DNA from 2 places in the Paenibacillus sp. B1-35 genome. Region 1 is predicted to be linked to the other one. Evidence: riboswitches for the same ligand, from Rfam matches in the RefSeq annotation. Region 1 holds a riboswitch; the other holds the start of a gene.

Region 1 (7,658 bases):
AATGGTTTAATAACGATCAGCTTAGGCTTTGCCTTGAAGGGCTCATATGACGTAGAAAAGATCATGCCTTTACCCTCCCCTGAAGCATTTCCTGCAATCGCATTTTGTAGATTTCCTTGCTCATCCTCGATATCGAACTCGAGATTGAGGAAATCATCCACCTTATATTTGTCCGGTATTGCTTCCAGCATGCTATGATAATCTTCGTCTCCGCTTACCCCGTGGACACCGACGAGCAAGCGGGTTGTGATGGGGGTCATTTCAACGCGATCTATACTCATATTTATCGAATCATGCAATTTCTTCTCTGCTGTTCTCAAAATGATGTTGCGGGCAGTATCTTTCTTAATCGGGAAGCGGAACTCGTATTTCTGATCAACATCCGCTAAATACACAACCATTTTCATCTCGAATGAATCAGGAAGCTCCAGATCGGCTGAATCCAAGGCCGTAACAATAATCGAATGTGGAGCATGCTCTCCCCCTGGCTGCAGACCCATTGATGTATTTATCTGCTTGTCTTGCATGTAAAAATCGATACTATTCCCCTGAGTTCCCTGCATTCGCTGCTTGTTCCATTTTTGAAAAAAAGAGTCCGCAGTTCCTTCCTTATCCTCTCTGCTTAGTACAATAGAGAGCCGGCTGCCGTCATATATCAATTCCGAAATCGATAATGTTACATCCTTGTGGGTAACGCGTTGATTAACGGAAGTAAGCATCCCTTTGTCCTCTGCAGATTGAAGTCCAAGATCCCCAACCAGCTTGAACACACTGTTCATCAGAGGAATCTGCTTCAATGTCTGGGCAATCGCTGGAGAGGCAAGACCTGAAAAAATCAACACAACACCGAGTCCTGCGACACCTGCCGTTGATATCAACATTCGCCGCAGCCATCGGCTCGCCCGTCTTCGCCGATTCCGTAATGGAAGCATGTCTTCAATGATATGATACGTCTGATCCATTCGGCTGCGAATGAATTCAGGCAGCTCATTCCTATATGGTTCTCTAAGTTGTTCGAGCTGCTGCTCGATAGGCAGTTGTATCTGTTTCATCCGTTCATCTTCCTTTCTACAGAGTCATCCAGCCAATCTGCAAGAGTATGTCGGGCTCTGTGCAGCCGGGTCTTTACCGCACTGACGGACATGTCCATCATTTCAGCAATCTGATGCATGGGCAAATCTTGAAAATAAAACAAGATAACAATATTTCGAGATACTTCCTCAAGCCGGTAAATCGCTTGACGCAAATCAAGACGATCACTGATTTCCGGAGGAGCCTCTCCGATTTCCGGCAGCTCCGCTAACATAATAACACGAGCCTGCTTCCGCAAGATCATATTGCACTCATTGATCAATATACGAAAAAGCCATGTCTTAAAGTAGGCATGATGATTTAAGCTTGGCAGCGCACGGTAAGCTTTGTACACGGCTTCCTGCATTGCATCCGCACAGTCTTCATCCCTTCTGACAATGGATCTGGCCATATTGTACATTTGGACTTCATGCTTCTTGATGAGACGAATGAAAGCCTCTTTATTTCCTTCCTTAGCCAACCTCACATCTGTCTCTATATCGATTTCTATATCGGTATACAAGCCGTTTCTTCTCCCTTCTTTACCCCATACACGCGACTAGCTGTTAATTAGATGCATAAGATTGCCAAAAAGTTTCCTTTCGCGAAAAAAAAGCTGGCAAATGTTCACTTTCGTGTCATTTGCCAGCTTTTTCTCACCAGTATTACATGTAAACATTTATTTTTCCGTCTCTTTATGTTTCCAGTACAGACGCGTTTCATGAACGACTACGCCAGACAACCCAAGCAGTGCGATCAAGTTCGGCAATGCCATCAACCCGTTTACGATATCTGCAAGCTTCCATATCATATCGAGCTTTATAAATGCACCAAAACCAATGATTGCAATAAAGACAAGCCGATAAGGCAGGATCGATTTCACGCCGAACAAGTAAACCATGCAGCGCTCGCCATAATAGTTCCATCCTAATATTGTCGTAAAGGCAAACAATATCAAGCATAGCGTGAGTACAAAGGAACCATATGGCAATGCTGCATCAAATGCAGCCTGTGTCAAAGCAGCACCTTCCATAGGGCCATTCCAGACTCCGGTTACGATCAAGGTTAAGCCGGTCAGCGAACATACGATAATCGTATCTATGAATGTCCCCGTCATCGAAATAAGACCTTGCTCGGCTGGCCATTTCACCTTGGCAGCTGCTGCAGCAATCGGTGCGCTTCCGAGACCGGATTCATTCGAAAATACCCCTCTCGCGATTCCGTTGCGTATCGCCATCATAACCGTGGCGCCGAGGAAACCTCCTCCAGCTGCAGTCGCATTGAATGCCCCATGGAATATTAAGGACATTGCATGGGGAATCTGATCCGCAAACGTGATGAGCACGACGAAGCTAGCGATAAAGTAAATGATAGCCATAACAGGAACAATCGTAGTCGTCACATGCGAAATACTTTGAATCCCCCCGATTGTAACAAGGGCAGTAACAATTGTAACAATGACCGCAGTTACAATTGCCGGCACACCAAGACTCGTCTCAGTAGAGGTAACAATCGCATTAATTTGCGGGAAGGTACCGATTCCAAGAAGTGCGACCAGCACGCCGCTAATGGCGAAGAACACAGCCAAAGGCTTGAATTTCATGCCTAAGCCCTTCTCAATATAGTACATTGGCCCACCGAGTATTTGTCCATTATCATCAATATTGCGGTACTTAACGGCTAGCAGCCCCTCCGCATATTTGGTAGCCATTCCGAAGAAAGCAGCGACCCACATCCAAAATAACGCACCTGGTCCCCCTACCTTGATTGCAGTCGCAACACCAACAATATTCCCCGTTCCGATTGTGGCGGCAAGTGCAGTCGCAAGCGCACCGAAGCTGGATACATCACCAGCCCCCTCGTTTTTTGACTTAAATATGAGCTTCAAGGCAAGCGGCAAGCGAAACAATTGAAGGACACCTAAACGAATTGTGAGTAATATCCCCGTCCCTACCAACAAAATAAGAAGCGGCGCCCCCCATACGAAACTGTTCAATTTGTCTAACCAATGTTCAATCATTGCAAAATCATTTCCCCTCGTCTTGAATAATAAAAAGAGCCAAATCGTATGATTTGACTCTGGGGACATGCGTGCAGAATTAAAAAAGCTTTCGCCAGGAACATGATAATACAACCCAAATAAAACTTATGTTTCCTATGCATCTGCATCCCTGTCCTTTTACCTGAGAGTTTTAACGATTCGATCAATGCGATTCGTCTTGCCCCTTCGGTGCCCCAATGATGGAGTCTCTCCAGAGTCCTGTCCATTTACGGTCCTGCTTATACATACTCGCAATTGCTGCTCGGTATGCCAAGCGCCTGAGAGCTTACCCCTTCGGCTAGACGTGTTGTCTATCTCCCGCAAACTTCATCCAGTTATAAAGTTGTAGGTTATATTATAGTTGACCCCATCGAATTAAGCAATATGAACTGCTTAGTAAATCATCCCATTATAGGATGGATTTTGCGTCATATACTCCTGCCGAGCCTCGTTCAGTAGGTGAATCAATTCTTTCATATGCTGTTCGGTCGTATCAAAATTGGTAATACAAGCACGAAGCGCCGGGGTATCCTGTATGGTGAAAATCGAGATCCATGCCTTGCCTGTAGCAAGTACCTTCTCATGTATGAATCGTACGAAATCCATATCATGATTTGCTAATGCTGCCTGATCATTAAAACAAACAACTGGCATTATCGTATCATTCATAATCGACCATCCCGATCGTTCAAGCTCCTGCCGCAAAAAATTGCCGCTCTCAATCTGTCGTTGTACGAGTAACCGGTACCCTTCCCATCCCGCCGTTGCAAGCGACATATATAGCTTCAGCCCGATAAATCTGCGTGACCACTGAATGGAATGGGTGTATGGATCAAACGTCTCCAATTCGGTGCCTTCCTTGGGCATATAGTCCGCTGTCATTCGGAAGGTCTGCTGCAATATATGGGGATGACGGGTGAAGTACATACCTGCTCCCATTGGTACAGACAGCCATTTATGTGCATCGAATGTAATGGAATCTGCCCTATTAATTCCTTGCAGCCAATTGGCCAATTCTGGCGCCAATATCATAGCACCGCCATACGCTGCATCAACATGCAGCCATATCATTTCCTGTTCAGCCAGCTCCGCAATATGCGCAATCGGGTCAATGGCCCCTGCACCTGTCGTTCCAGCCGTAGCCACAATCAAAAAAGGGGCAAAGCCAGCTTCGCGGTCTTGCCGTATTTGAAGGGCTAGCGCTTCCGCATCCATCTGCAAAGATGCATTCGATCGTATACTTCGGATAGAATCCGTACCCAATCCGCAGGCACGAGCCGCTTTTACTAAGGAATGATGGCTCTCACTTGAAGCATACATCACAGGGGGCTTATCCAGGCTTGCAAGCCCTTTTGTTGTATATTCCGGGAAATGATCGCAGAGAGCTGTAAGTACGGCTGTCAAATTAGCTTCTGCTCCTCCCGTCGTAAATGTTCCATTTGACGTTTCTCGCGGGTAGCCGAATCGCACAGCGAACTCTCGCAATACATAGTTCTCAATTTCAACTGCCAGAGGAGCATGACTCCAAACAGCCAGCTGCGGATTAAAGGCTGCCGTTATCGTATCTGCCACGATTCCCATAAAGTTCGGACGCGGATTATACAAGCCATAATATCCCGGGTGTGCCGTATGTACCTGATATCTCCGCAACCCTTCTACAATGTAATGTACAGCTTCCTTCGGTGTAACTGGGTTGTGGAAATCGATTTGCTCCGCATACTGTACAATGTCTGTTGGGTTTAACTCGGGAGATACGTTTACCTCATCCGTATGTTCAAGATAATGACAGATTTGATCGATCGCATATTTCCCTAACTCCATCTGTTCTTCTGTTGACAGATCAAGTGTTGGATGTAAATGTACCATAAATCAAAGCTAACCCCCTTCATATCTGAACCGCCTTGACGGCGCCGTTTCTTTCGTGTTCAAGATTACAAATAATGCGCCTCATTGAAAAGGTACAGTTTTCCATATTATGATGGGGTCAGTCCCATTGATATAAAAAACTCGTCTCTAGAAAATAGAGACGAGTTCCTGAGCCCGAATTATTCAGGCAATCGATAAGCCGCAAACGGTTCACCGAATCGGAATGGACGACTTATCTGATCCAACCGATCCAATTGCTCCATCTTCAATTCAACATCAACACTGTTTATGTTGTCATGCAGCTGCTCCACCTTCGTCGCTCCTACAATAACGGTCGAGACGCAAGGCTGATGCATGAGCCAAGCTAGTGAAAGTGCACTTGGGGTACATCCTGCACCAGCTGCCAATTCATTCACCTGCTCACTTAATGCGAAACGTTCTTTATTGAAAAATCGGTGGAAGTTTGGATCAGTATCTGCTCTTGATCCTATTGGCCTTTGCTCTTCAATACGATATTTCCCGGTCAGAATTCCCCCTGCAAGCGGATAATACGGAATAATCCCTATTCCTTGATCTTTGCAAAGTGGAACCATCTCCTGCTCTGGGGTTCGATCGGCCAATGAATAGCACGTCTGCATGGACACATAACGATTGAGGCCTAGCCGCTCACTAATGCCTATAGCCTTCATAAGCTCCCAAGCCGCATAATTCGATGCTCCAATATATCGAACCTTGCCGGAACGAACCATATCATCAAGCGTTCTAAGCGTTTCTTCCAGCGGAGTATGCGGATCGAAAGTATGTATTTGATACAAGTCGATATAATCGGTGTTCAGTCGCTTTAAGCTGCTGTCTAATTCCTGCTGCAAGTGAAAACGCGATGAACCCCTCTCATTTGGCCCCTCCCCCCGAATTAACCCGGCCTTCGTTGTGAGCACAATATTATGCCTGACTCCTGAGAGCGCCTCTCCAATAATACGTTCAGATTCAGTACCCGCATAAATATTAGCTGTATCAATAAAGTTAATGCCATAATCTAATGCCTGATGAATGATGCGAGTCGAAGCCTGCTTGTCTGCACGCTTGCCGAATGCATTAGTTCCTAATCCAAGCACAGATACCTTCAATCCACTCTTGCCGAGACGACGATACTGCATGACGATCAACTCCTCATTTTATAATCTGCAGCAATAATTATATCACAAGCGCTGCGTATGATTTGAACTTATCATATGAACTTAGATGAGAAGCAAAATCAGAATCCTGCTCCGGATTCAATCCTGTTGAACAAAAGAAAAACTCATGCGAGCATGAGTTTTCTGCAAAATGTAAGTCCATTATTCTTTTACACAAACGGAAATACTTCTGGGCATTGTTTTGGAAAGCTGATGCTGCATACCTCTGGTATCGGTATTAATGCTCTAGGTTGACAAAATGTAGCTTCAACCATCATCGGTATTATAAATTTCACTACAAGTTCCAAACACCAATCCAATTGCAGCTCAATCGTTAAGCTGTCAGTGAGTCGAGCATCACAATGGATATCGAATATTTGAGAAGTAATGTTGGATTCATCTAATGGGAGTGGTAAGCAGAGTGATACTTTCTCGTTATGCTTGACTAATAGTGTAAACGTACATGTTTCTCCTGTTCCGCTATCCGTTAATGTAATAGTTACTTCTGCAGAGCACGTGGTCAATACAATAGCTGCTTGCGATCCGATAATGGGCAGCGGCAGCCGCTTTACAACCGTGACGCTGCATTCTCCCGAAACTGGCACTACATTGCAGCTCACAAGCACTTGCCTACCGCCAGCAATTGCTTGTTCTACGAAAGCTCTGCAGTCTTCCGGAATAGACTCTTCAATGACAAAATCACTCCGATTGACCACCCAATCGAACAGTTTACTGACAGAAATACACTCTAAAGTACGAACAACGAGCGTCGTAACCGTAGCTGTAACAGGAGGCGTATTATCTGCCTGTGCAGTAGCGCTGTTGGTAACCGTCCCTTCTAACAAAGGAATGACCGTAATGACAATCGTCTGTTCTTGCTGCCCTTCTAATGTACCCAAGAAACAAGTGACGGTCTGCCCAGATACAGAACAGGTACCTCCTTCAGATTGAACACTGACAAATTCGACCGTAGGGGGAATGACATCATTTACGATTACATTCGTTAGAGGAAGCTCCCCTAAATTCGCGACACTGATTGTATATTGCAGCGGACTGCCGAGAAGTGCTGGGTTGCTTGAAGCTTGCTTCGAAATTGCGAGCGGCTGTAATACCGTAACGTCTGCAGTTGCTGTTTCAGAGTCTTCGACATTATCTGCGGTCACCACTGCTGTGTTCGTTAATGTTCCTACTATAGATACAATTGCTTCGATCGTAAGATTTGCACATGACCCAGGGGCAATGTTGCCGAACGACGCTGTTATCGTTTGCCCTACCTGCACAAATGTGCCTTCAGATACTTGGATGTCAGTGACATCAACGCCTGCAGGCAATGTATCCACTGCAACCACATTTGTTGCCACTGTCTCTCCCATGTTGCACACCGTCACTTGAAATGTGACTTCATTGCCAAGCGTTACTAGATCCGGTTCGGCAAGCTTCTCAATAGTTAAAAAAGCAGGAGGAAGCGCATTGACAGTCGTCTCAATTATGGATGATACTGGAGG
Region 2 (7,658 bases), 150 kb from region 1:
CATTAGAATCACGAATATACCCGTCCTCCATCACCCGATGACGCCGCAATCTCCCTTCAAGCACGGCTCCTAACCGTTGGATTGCCCGATTTGAGCGTTCATTGCGTACATCCGCCGTCAGCTGAACACGAATCGTATGTATCTGTTCGAAGCAATATTGCAGAAGCAAATATTTGCACTCGGTATTGATGCGGGTACGCCATACTGATGGATGATACCATGTACCGCCAATTTCAGCGTAGCGATGCAAGACGGACATATTCATAATTCTCGTTGCACCAATTATTCGCCCAGTAAGCTGATCAATGACAACGAATGGATACTCGATCCCCTTCTCACGGTTCAGAACAGCATCATGAATCGTCCGTTCTGCATCTGCAAGACTGCGGATCGTGCGCGGCAAGTAATGCCATATATCTGGATGAGACGCTGCTTCATATAAATCTTCCGTATGTTCAGGAAGCATAGGGATCAGCTTAGTACTGCTCCCCGTCAGCTCGAACAATTGACTGTTCATTCGTATCCATTCCCCCGAAGGTCTGATAGGTATGAAGTGCAATCTGCAACTTATTTATGTACTGTTGATCATGACTCGAACACATAAATTGAATTGTTGGGCTTGTTGTCTGATCTGATTGCTGATTCAACTGCTTCTCTTGCAACACTTGGGCTAACCGCTGCACTGTGCCTTGACTCCCGTCAATGAGCTGGATATGATCAGGGACTATTTCTCTCAAAATGTGCTTATAATAGGGGTAGTGCGTACACCCTAACACAATTGTACCGTACTGACTCAAGTCAATCCCAGCAAGCTTCTGTGCAAAGAAGTCTCCTATCACTCCCTTATCAAAGTTTAATTGCTCGCAATATTCTACCAATTCCGGCAAAGGAATCGAATCAACAATATGTTCCTCATCAAGACGAGTGACCAGTGTATGGTATTTGTCTTGGCTTAACGTTAAGGCTGTTGCAAATACAAGTACACGCTTGCCGTTATTGCGATTCATTTCTACTGCCGGCTTGACTGCGGGCTCCATGCCGATAATCGGAATATTGTAATTCCGCCGCAATTCAGATGCTGCGATACTCGTTGCCGTATTGCACGCGATTACAAGCGCCTTCACATGATGCTGCATGATTTCCTCAACAGCAGATTGCACATGACGCATCACTTCCTGCTGCGACTTTGTCCCATATGGAACATGAAGCGTGTCTGCATAAAACAAATATTGCTCTTGTGGCAGCTGCTTCATAGCCTCAGCCAATACCGTAATACCACCCATTCCCGAATCAAAAAAAGCGATTGTCATTCCACTCACCTAGCATTCTATTTAGCATTGTAACGTCTGGTTGTCGATGCTTCTATTGTACTCTTTTTCGGCGGCGAATCCTATCGAAACTTCTCACTTTGTGGATGAAAAAAACCTGCTGCACCAGCATTATACCGATACAGCAGGTTCTACGTACACAACCCATTGATCCTTCTATTATTAGTCAATCAGCTTCGCATATTGCTCAGCATTCAGCAGATGCTTCACTGCTTCCGCAGCGCTGCCTTCCACTTCAACTTCCGCAATCCAGCCGTCTCCGTATGGACTGCTGTTCACAAGCTCTGGCGACGCTTCCAATTCATCATTTACCTTCGTAATCGTTCCAGATACCGGACAGTACAACTCAGATACGGTCTTCACAGACTCAATGGAGCCCATGCTGTCCCCCGCGGACAAGCTGGTTCCTACTGAAGGAAACTCGATGAATACAATGTCTCCCAGTTGAGCCTGCGCATGATCTGTAATGCCAACTCGTACTGTATTGCCTTCTATGGCGATTACCCATTCATGCTCTTCACTGTACAGCAATCCATCCTTCACTTCACTCATGTCAACGCCCCATTTCATTCATAATGTCATTCATTAGGCCGTCTATCCATTAGAGATCATTAAAATGGGCAGAGAGCGGCCTAGCGCCTTGTTCTCTGTCCTCGGTACCTGAGAGATCCCGTTCCAGCACAATAGTGGCAGAACTTACCCCTTTGGTGGCAACTAAATATGCACTCTCCAGAGCTGCGTCAGAATGGCGGTTATTGTACCTGAGAGATTCATTGCCAATCGGCAGCTGGCAACTTGCTCCTTCGGTGTTGACAATCATCATTGTCAAACTCTCCCGACCTTCCTCGTTCGCAATTACGATTTCATTTGGGTAATTATAACAACCTTAGATTATTGCAAGATACGTACGATTGTCAATATGACAAGCAGTGAAATCGAATGTGAAGAAAATATCAATTGACAAAGTGTGGAAGGCTCAACTAATGTAGAGATGACAGTTGAAAATGGCGAATGATGGTAAAGGGAGAGACTGCTGAGACATAGCAGCGCCGAAGGAGTAAGCCGTAAGACGTGAATCTCTCAGGCAAAAGGACTTTTACCGGACGCATCTCTGGAGAGCACTGTAATTCACCAGATCGAATACAGTCACCCAAGGGGAAAGCCGATGATACATGCGGAAGCAGACGAATCGTTTGCAGCATTCGGCGACACTCTCAGGTACAAAGGACAGAGCGAGAGACGAAGAGGATAACACATCCACTTTTCTTTCGGCTGTCCTTTTTTGTTCGCATACCAATGGTTTGTCCAAATAAGCGTATCGAGGTGATTTCATGAGTCAATTGAAGAGAACGCCAATATTCGATCAATATTCAACATTTCCCGGTGCACGCTGCATTGACTTCGGCGGCTGGGAGCTTCCTGTTCAATTTATCGGTATTCAGCGGGAGCATGAAGCTGTGCGCACACAGGCAGGCTTGTTCGATGTTTCCCATATGGGTGAGTTTATCGTTAGCGGCCCGGCTTCCCTAACGTTTCTTCAACAGATGACAACGAATGATGTATCGCGGCTTGAGGACGGGAAAGCACAATATACGCTGATGTGCTACCCTGACGGAGGAGTCGTCGATGATATTCTCATCTATCGGATGAAGAGTGACCGATATATGCTTGTTGTCAATGCCTCCAACATCGACAAAGACTATGCATGGCTGCAGAAGCATTTGATTCATGGCGTGACCTTGACAAATGTATCGAACCGCACGGCACTGATCGCCCTTCAAGGGCCGAATGCCCAAGCTATTCTCTCTACCGTATCAGAAGCGCCTATTGATTCGCTTGCACCTTTTCATTTCCTAACGGATGCACAAGTATGCGGCGTGTCAACTCTTCTATCCCGCTCTGGCTATACGGGCGAGGATGGATTCGAGCTCTATTTGTCCGCAGAAGATGCTCCGGGGGTATGGGCTGAACTGCTTCGTGCCGGTGAATCATTCGGCTTGCTGCCAGCAGGGCTGGGGGCAAGAGACACGCTGCGCTTCGAGGCACGTCTGCCGCTCTATGGACAAGAAATTACCGCTGATATCTCACCGCTTGAAGCTGGACTCGGACGATTCGTCAAGCTGGATAAAGGCGACTTCATTGGCCGTGTTGCACTTACGAAGCAAAAAGCTGATGGCCCAGCAAGGAAGCTGGTAGGAATTGAAATGATTGATAAAGGCATTCCCCGCTCTCATTATCCGGTGCTTGCCAACGGGCGCGTAATTGGTGAGGTCACAACTGGCACGCAGTCGCCAACATTGAAGCGCAATTTAGGACTTGCCTTAATTGAAACCGCTTTTTCAGAACTCGATACCGAGGTTATGGTAGAAATTCGCGGCAAACAGTTGAAAGCCCGCGTTGTCCCTACCCCATTTTATAAACGAAATCCGATCCCTGCCAAAGGAGCGAATCCATCATGAAGCATCGTTACATTCCAATGACGGAGCAAGATCAAGCCGACATGCTGCAGCAGATTGGCATCTCTTCCATGGAAGATCTGTTCCGCGATATACCAGCATCCATTCGTTACAATGGTGTGCTTCCTATGTCCGAACCACTAGATGAAGCAGCCATGATGAAGCATATGAAGCAGTTGGCTTCTCGCAACGCAGACAATGAGAGCCACACCAGCTTCCTTGGCGCAGGAATATACGACCATCATATACCGGTTGTCATTCAGCATCTGGTCTCCAGATCTGAATTTTATACCGCATACACGCCTTATCAGCCTGAAATCAGTCAGGGTGAGCTGCAAGCAATCTTTGAATTTCAGTCCTATATTTGCGAATTGACAGGCATGGCTGTTGCCAATGCAAGCATGTATGATGGCGCAACAGCAATGGCCGAAGCAGGAGCACTTGCTGTAGGCGCAACGAAGCGCAAGCAGATCGTCATATCGAGCACCGTACACCCAGAGGCAAGACAAATTGTTCGCACGATGGCACGAGGACTGAATGTTGAAGTGGTCGAGATCGGTTATAAAGACGGCGTAACTGACCTTGCACAACTTGAGCATGCAGTCACGAACGAGACTGCTGCCGTACTTATTCAGTCACCGAATTTCTTTGGCTGCATCGAAGATATCCGTGCAATCGAACCAATTGCACATGCGCACAAAGGTTTGCTCGTAATGAGTACGAACCCGCTAAGCCTTGCTCTTTTAGAGAGCCCTGGCAAGCTCGGTGTCGATGTATGCGTCGGAGATGCGCAGCCTCTTGGTATTGCACCTTCATTCGGCGGGCCAACATGCGGTTTCTTTGCGGTAGCAGAACCGTATATGCGGCGAATTCCTGGAAGGATTGTTGGTCTGACCAAAGACTTGGATGGCAAGCGCGGCTTTGTCCTCACGCTTCAAGCAAGAGAGCAGCATATTCGTCGCGAGAAGGCGACATCCAACATTTGCTCGAACCAAGCGCTGCTTGCACTTGCCGCTTCGATATACATGTCCGTTATGGGCAAAAAGGGAATGCAAGAGGTAGCGAAGCTGAATATACAGAAGTCTCATTATGCTTCTGCCCAAATCAACAGCAAACAGCAGCTTTCATTAGCTTTCCAAGCACCTTACTTCAATGAATTCGTAGTCCGTCTTCCAGAAGGAACCGATATGGATCACCTGCACGGGCTGCTCCTTGACAAAGGATTTATCGGCGGCTTGGATCTGGGCCGCTTCTATCCTGAGCTTGCGGGACATATGCTCATTGCCGTTACAGAGAAAAAGTCCAAATCGGACATCGAACAATTTATCGACCTGCTGGAGGTGAGCTGCGTATGAAACCGGATCAAGCGCTAATTTTTGAACTAAGCCATCCTGGCCGCACTGCCTATTCCTTGCCGGAATGTGACGTTCCGGAAATCGAGCTTCAAGAACTCATTCCTGCTTCAATGCTGCGCAGTCAGGAGCCTGAGCTGCCTGAAGTATATGAAGTTGATGTGATCAGACATTACACAGCCTTATCACGCCGCAACTTTGGCGTAGATAATGGTTTCTATCCGCTCGGCTCTTGCACAATGAAATATAACCCAAAAATTAACGAGGATGCGGCAAGACTGACTGGACTCGCAGCCATTCATCCTTATCAGCCTATCAACACGGTACAAGGCGCATTGGAGCTCATGTATACGCTGCAGGAGGATCTTGCTGCGCTGACAGGCATGGATAAGGTTACGCTGCAGCCTGCGGCAGGCGCTCATGGTGAATGGACGGGATTAATGATGATTCGCGCCTACCATGAAAGCCGTGGCGAGCAGCGGACGAAGGTAATCGTACCTGATTCTTCGCATGGGACGAACCCAGCAAGCGCAACCGTGGCCGGCTTAGATACAATTACAATACCATCCAATGAACAAGGATTGGTTGATCTGGATGCGCTCAGAGCCGCTGTCGGCCCTGATACGGCAGCGCTAATGCTAACGAACCCGAGTACACTTGGATTGTTCGAGGAGCATATTGTCGAGATCGCAAGCATCGTGCATGAAGCAGGAGGGTTGCTGTATTACGATGGCGCCAACTCGAATGCGATTATGGGAATTACGCGGCCTGGAGACATGGGCTTCGATGTCGTCCATTTGAATTTGCATAAGACGATGAGCACCCCGCATGGAGGCGGCGGCCCTGGCGCTGGCCCTGTAGGCGTGAAGAGCAAGCTGATTCCATTCCTCCCATCCCCAACGGTGATGAAACTTGAGGATGGCTCATACGACTTCGATCATGGTTCACCATTGTCGATTGGACGGGTTAAGGCCTATAATGGGAACTTCGGTATCCTCTTGCGTGCTTATGTCTATATTCGCACTTATGGCCCAGAAGGTCTGCGCCGTGTATCCGAATGCGCCGTGCTGAATGCCAACTACATGATGCACCGTCTATCTCCTTATTACGATATTCCATATCCAGGCGTGTGCAAGCACGAATTTGTCATGTCCGGCAAAGGATTGAAGCAATATGGCATTCGTACGCTCGATGTTGCCAAGCGCCTTCTCGACTTCGGTTTCCATCCGCCAACCATCTACTTCCCGCTTAATGTAGAGGAATGCATGATGATTGAGCCTACGGAGACAGAAAGCAAGCAGACACTGGATCGCTTCATTGATGTTATGATTCAAATTGCACAGGAAGCGAAGGAGCAGCCTGAGCTGCTGTTGAATGCTCCTCATTATACGGATGTAAAACGATTGGATGAAACACAAGCAGCACGAAAGCCAGTATTGAACTGCGCGTGTAATTAACTAGCAGCGAGACCAATATACAAATGCCCCGAGCGCCTGCCGACAATTCGGTACGGCCACTCGGGGCATTTCTTCATTAGATGAAATCTATCTCATGATCTTTCCGGTTATTTCTTCGCTCGGCTAACATAGAATTTAATCTTGTCACCCTTCTTCGCAGCTCCACCAGCAGGAACATCTTGCTTAAATACTTTACCTGCTTCCTGCTCATCAGTGTTCTCGAGGACGTACTCATATTTCAAGCCGCTTGCGAGAATTTGCTTCTCTGCATCTTCTTTCGACAGCCCTACTAGATTAGGAACAGCAACCTCACCGGACTTCGGTGGTTCGGTTGTCTGATTCGTGTTCGGATCTGGCTGTTGGCCCTCAGGATGCTGCCCATCCACAGGAGGCGTCGTCGGATCCGTCGTTGTTCCTGTCTGACCATCCTGGGTACCGTTATTCGTAGTTCCCGAATCCGTTGAATGATCATCAGGTTTATTCTCTTGTGTTGTATTTGGCGGAGTTACACTCGAATTATTTGAGCTGGAATCCCGATCACGGTCTTGATTCCTCCGATCCGAGTCATCTGACTCTGTCTCGCGTTCCTGATCCGAATTGTCATTGGATGAGCTGTTGTCAGTTGCGGGCGGTTCTGTAACGTTCGTCGAAGTTCCCGAATCATTTTGGCTCGCATCTGAACCTGATCCCGGCTCCGTTGCGGGATTCCCCGTTACGGCCTGGTTGTTGGATTCCGCAACTGAATCAGTCACTGCCACATCATTCGCTTTTGAGAGCGAGTTCGCCCACATGACCGCACCGCCCAATACACAAATAAACACGGCTGCACAGGCGATGATCAGCATCATCTTCTTGCGGCCCACATTTTCCGAGCCGTCTGCCTCATAAGGTGCCGCTTCCTCTTCTTCCGTCTCCTCTTCCGCCATACTGAGCAGTTCCGGATCCACTTTAGGGACAGGCGGTGTATAAATGCCTCCAATTGTCTTCACCGGTATATTCGGAGAGTCCATAATCTCGCGAAGCGTAAGCATGAAGGAGAACGATGAGCTCTCTCCCAAATATACA

Evidence for each region. A riboswitch is a leader RNA that binds a small molecule or an ion and turns the genes downstream of it on or off. The one in region 1 is predicted to bind glycine.
Region 2: another riboswitch for glycine. It lies ahead of gcvH (glycine cleavage system protein GcvH); the one in region 1 lies ahead of ACQ5BJ_RS01415 (alanine/glycine:cation symporter family protein).

The regions. Positions count from the first base shown of each region.
Region 1 covers NZ_JBCHVJ010000001.1:288,687-296,344, reverse strand. Annotated here, with positions in the region: gene ACQ5BJ_RS01425 (DUF4179 domain-containing protein) at 1-1,052, opposite strand, end outside; gene ACQ5BJ_RS01420 (sigma-70 family RNA polymerase sigma factor) at 1,049-1,594, opposite strand; gene ACQ5BJ_RS01415 (alanine/glycine:cation symporter family protein) at 1,751-3,091, opposite strand; glycine riboswitch at 3,233-3,337, opposite strand; gene ACQ5BJ_RS01410 (pyridoxal phosphate-dependent decarboxylase family protein) at 3,506-4,978, opposite strand; gene ACQ5BJ_RS01405 (aldo/keto reductase) at 5,158-6,135, opposite strand; gene ACQ5BJ_RS01400 (DUF11 domain-containing protein) at 6,324-7,658, opposite strand, start outside.
Region 2 covers NZ_JBCHVJ010000001.1:136,159-143,816, reverse strand. Annotated here, with positions in the region: gene ACQ5BJ_RS00740 (GNAT family N-acetyltransferase) at 1-517, opposite strand, end outside; gene murI (glutamate racemase) at 477-1,310, opposite strand; gene gcvH (glycine cleavage system protein GcvH) at 1,491-1,880, opposite strand; glycine riboswitch at 2,068-2,176, opposite strand; glycine riboswitch at 2,340-2,434, shown strand; glycine riboswitch at 2,438-2,561, shown strand; gene gcvT (glycine cleavage system aminomethyltransferase GcvT) at 2,660-3,787, shown strand; gene gcvPA (aminomethyl-transferring glycine dehydrogenase subunit GcvPA) at 3,784-5,139, shown strand; gene gcvPB (aminomethyl-transferring glycine dehydrogenase subunit GcvPB) at 5,136-6,593, shown strand; gene ACQ5BJ_RS00710 (PASTA domain-containing protein) at 6,701-7,658, opposite strand, start outside.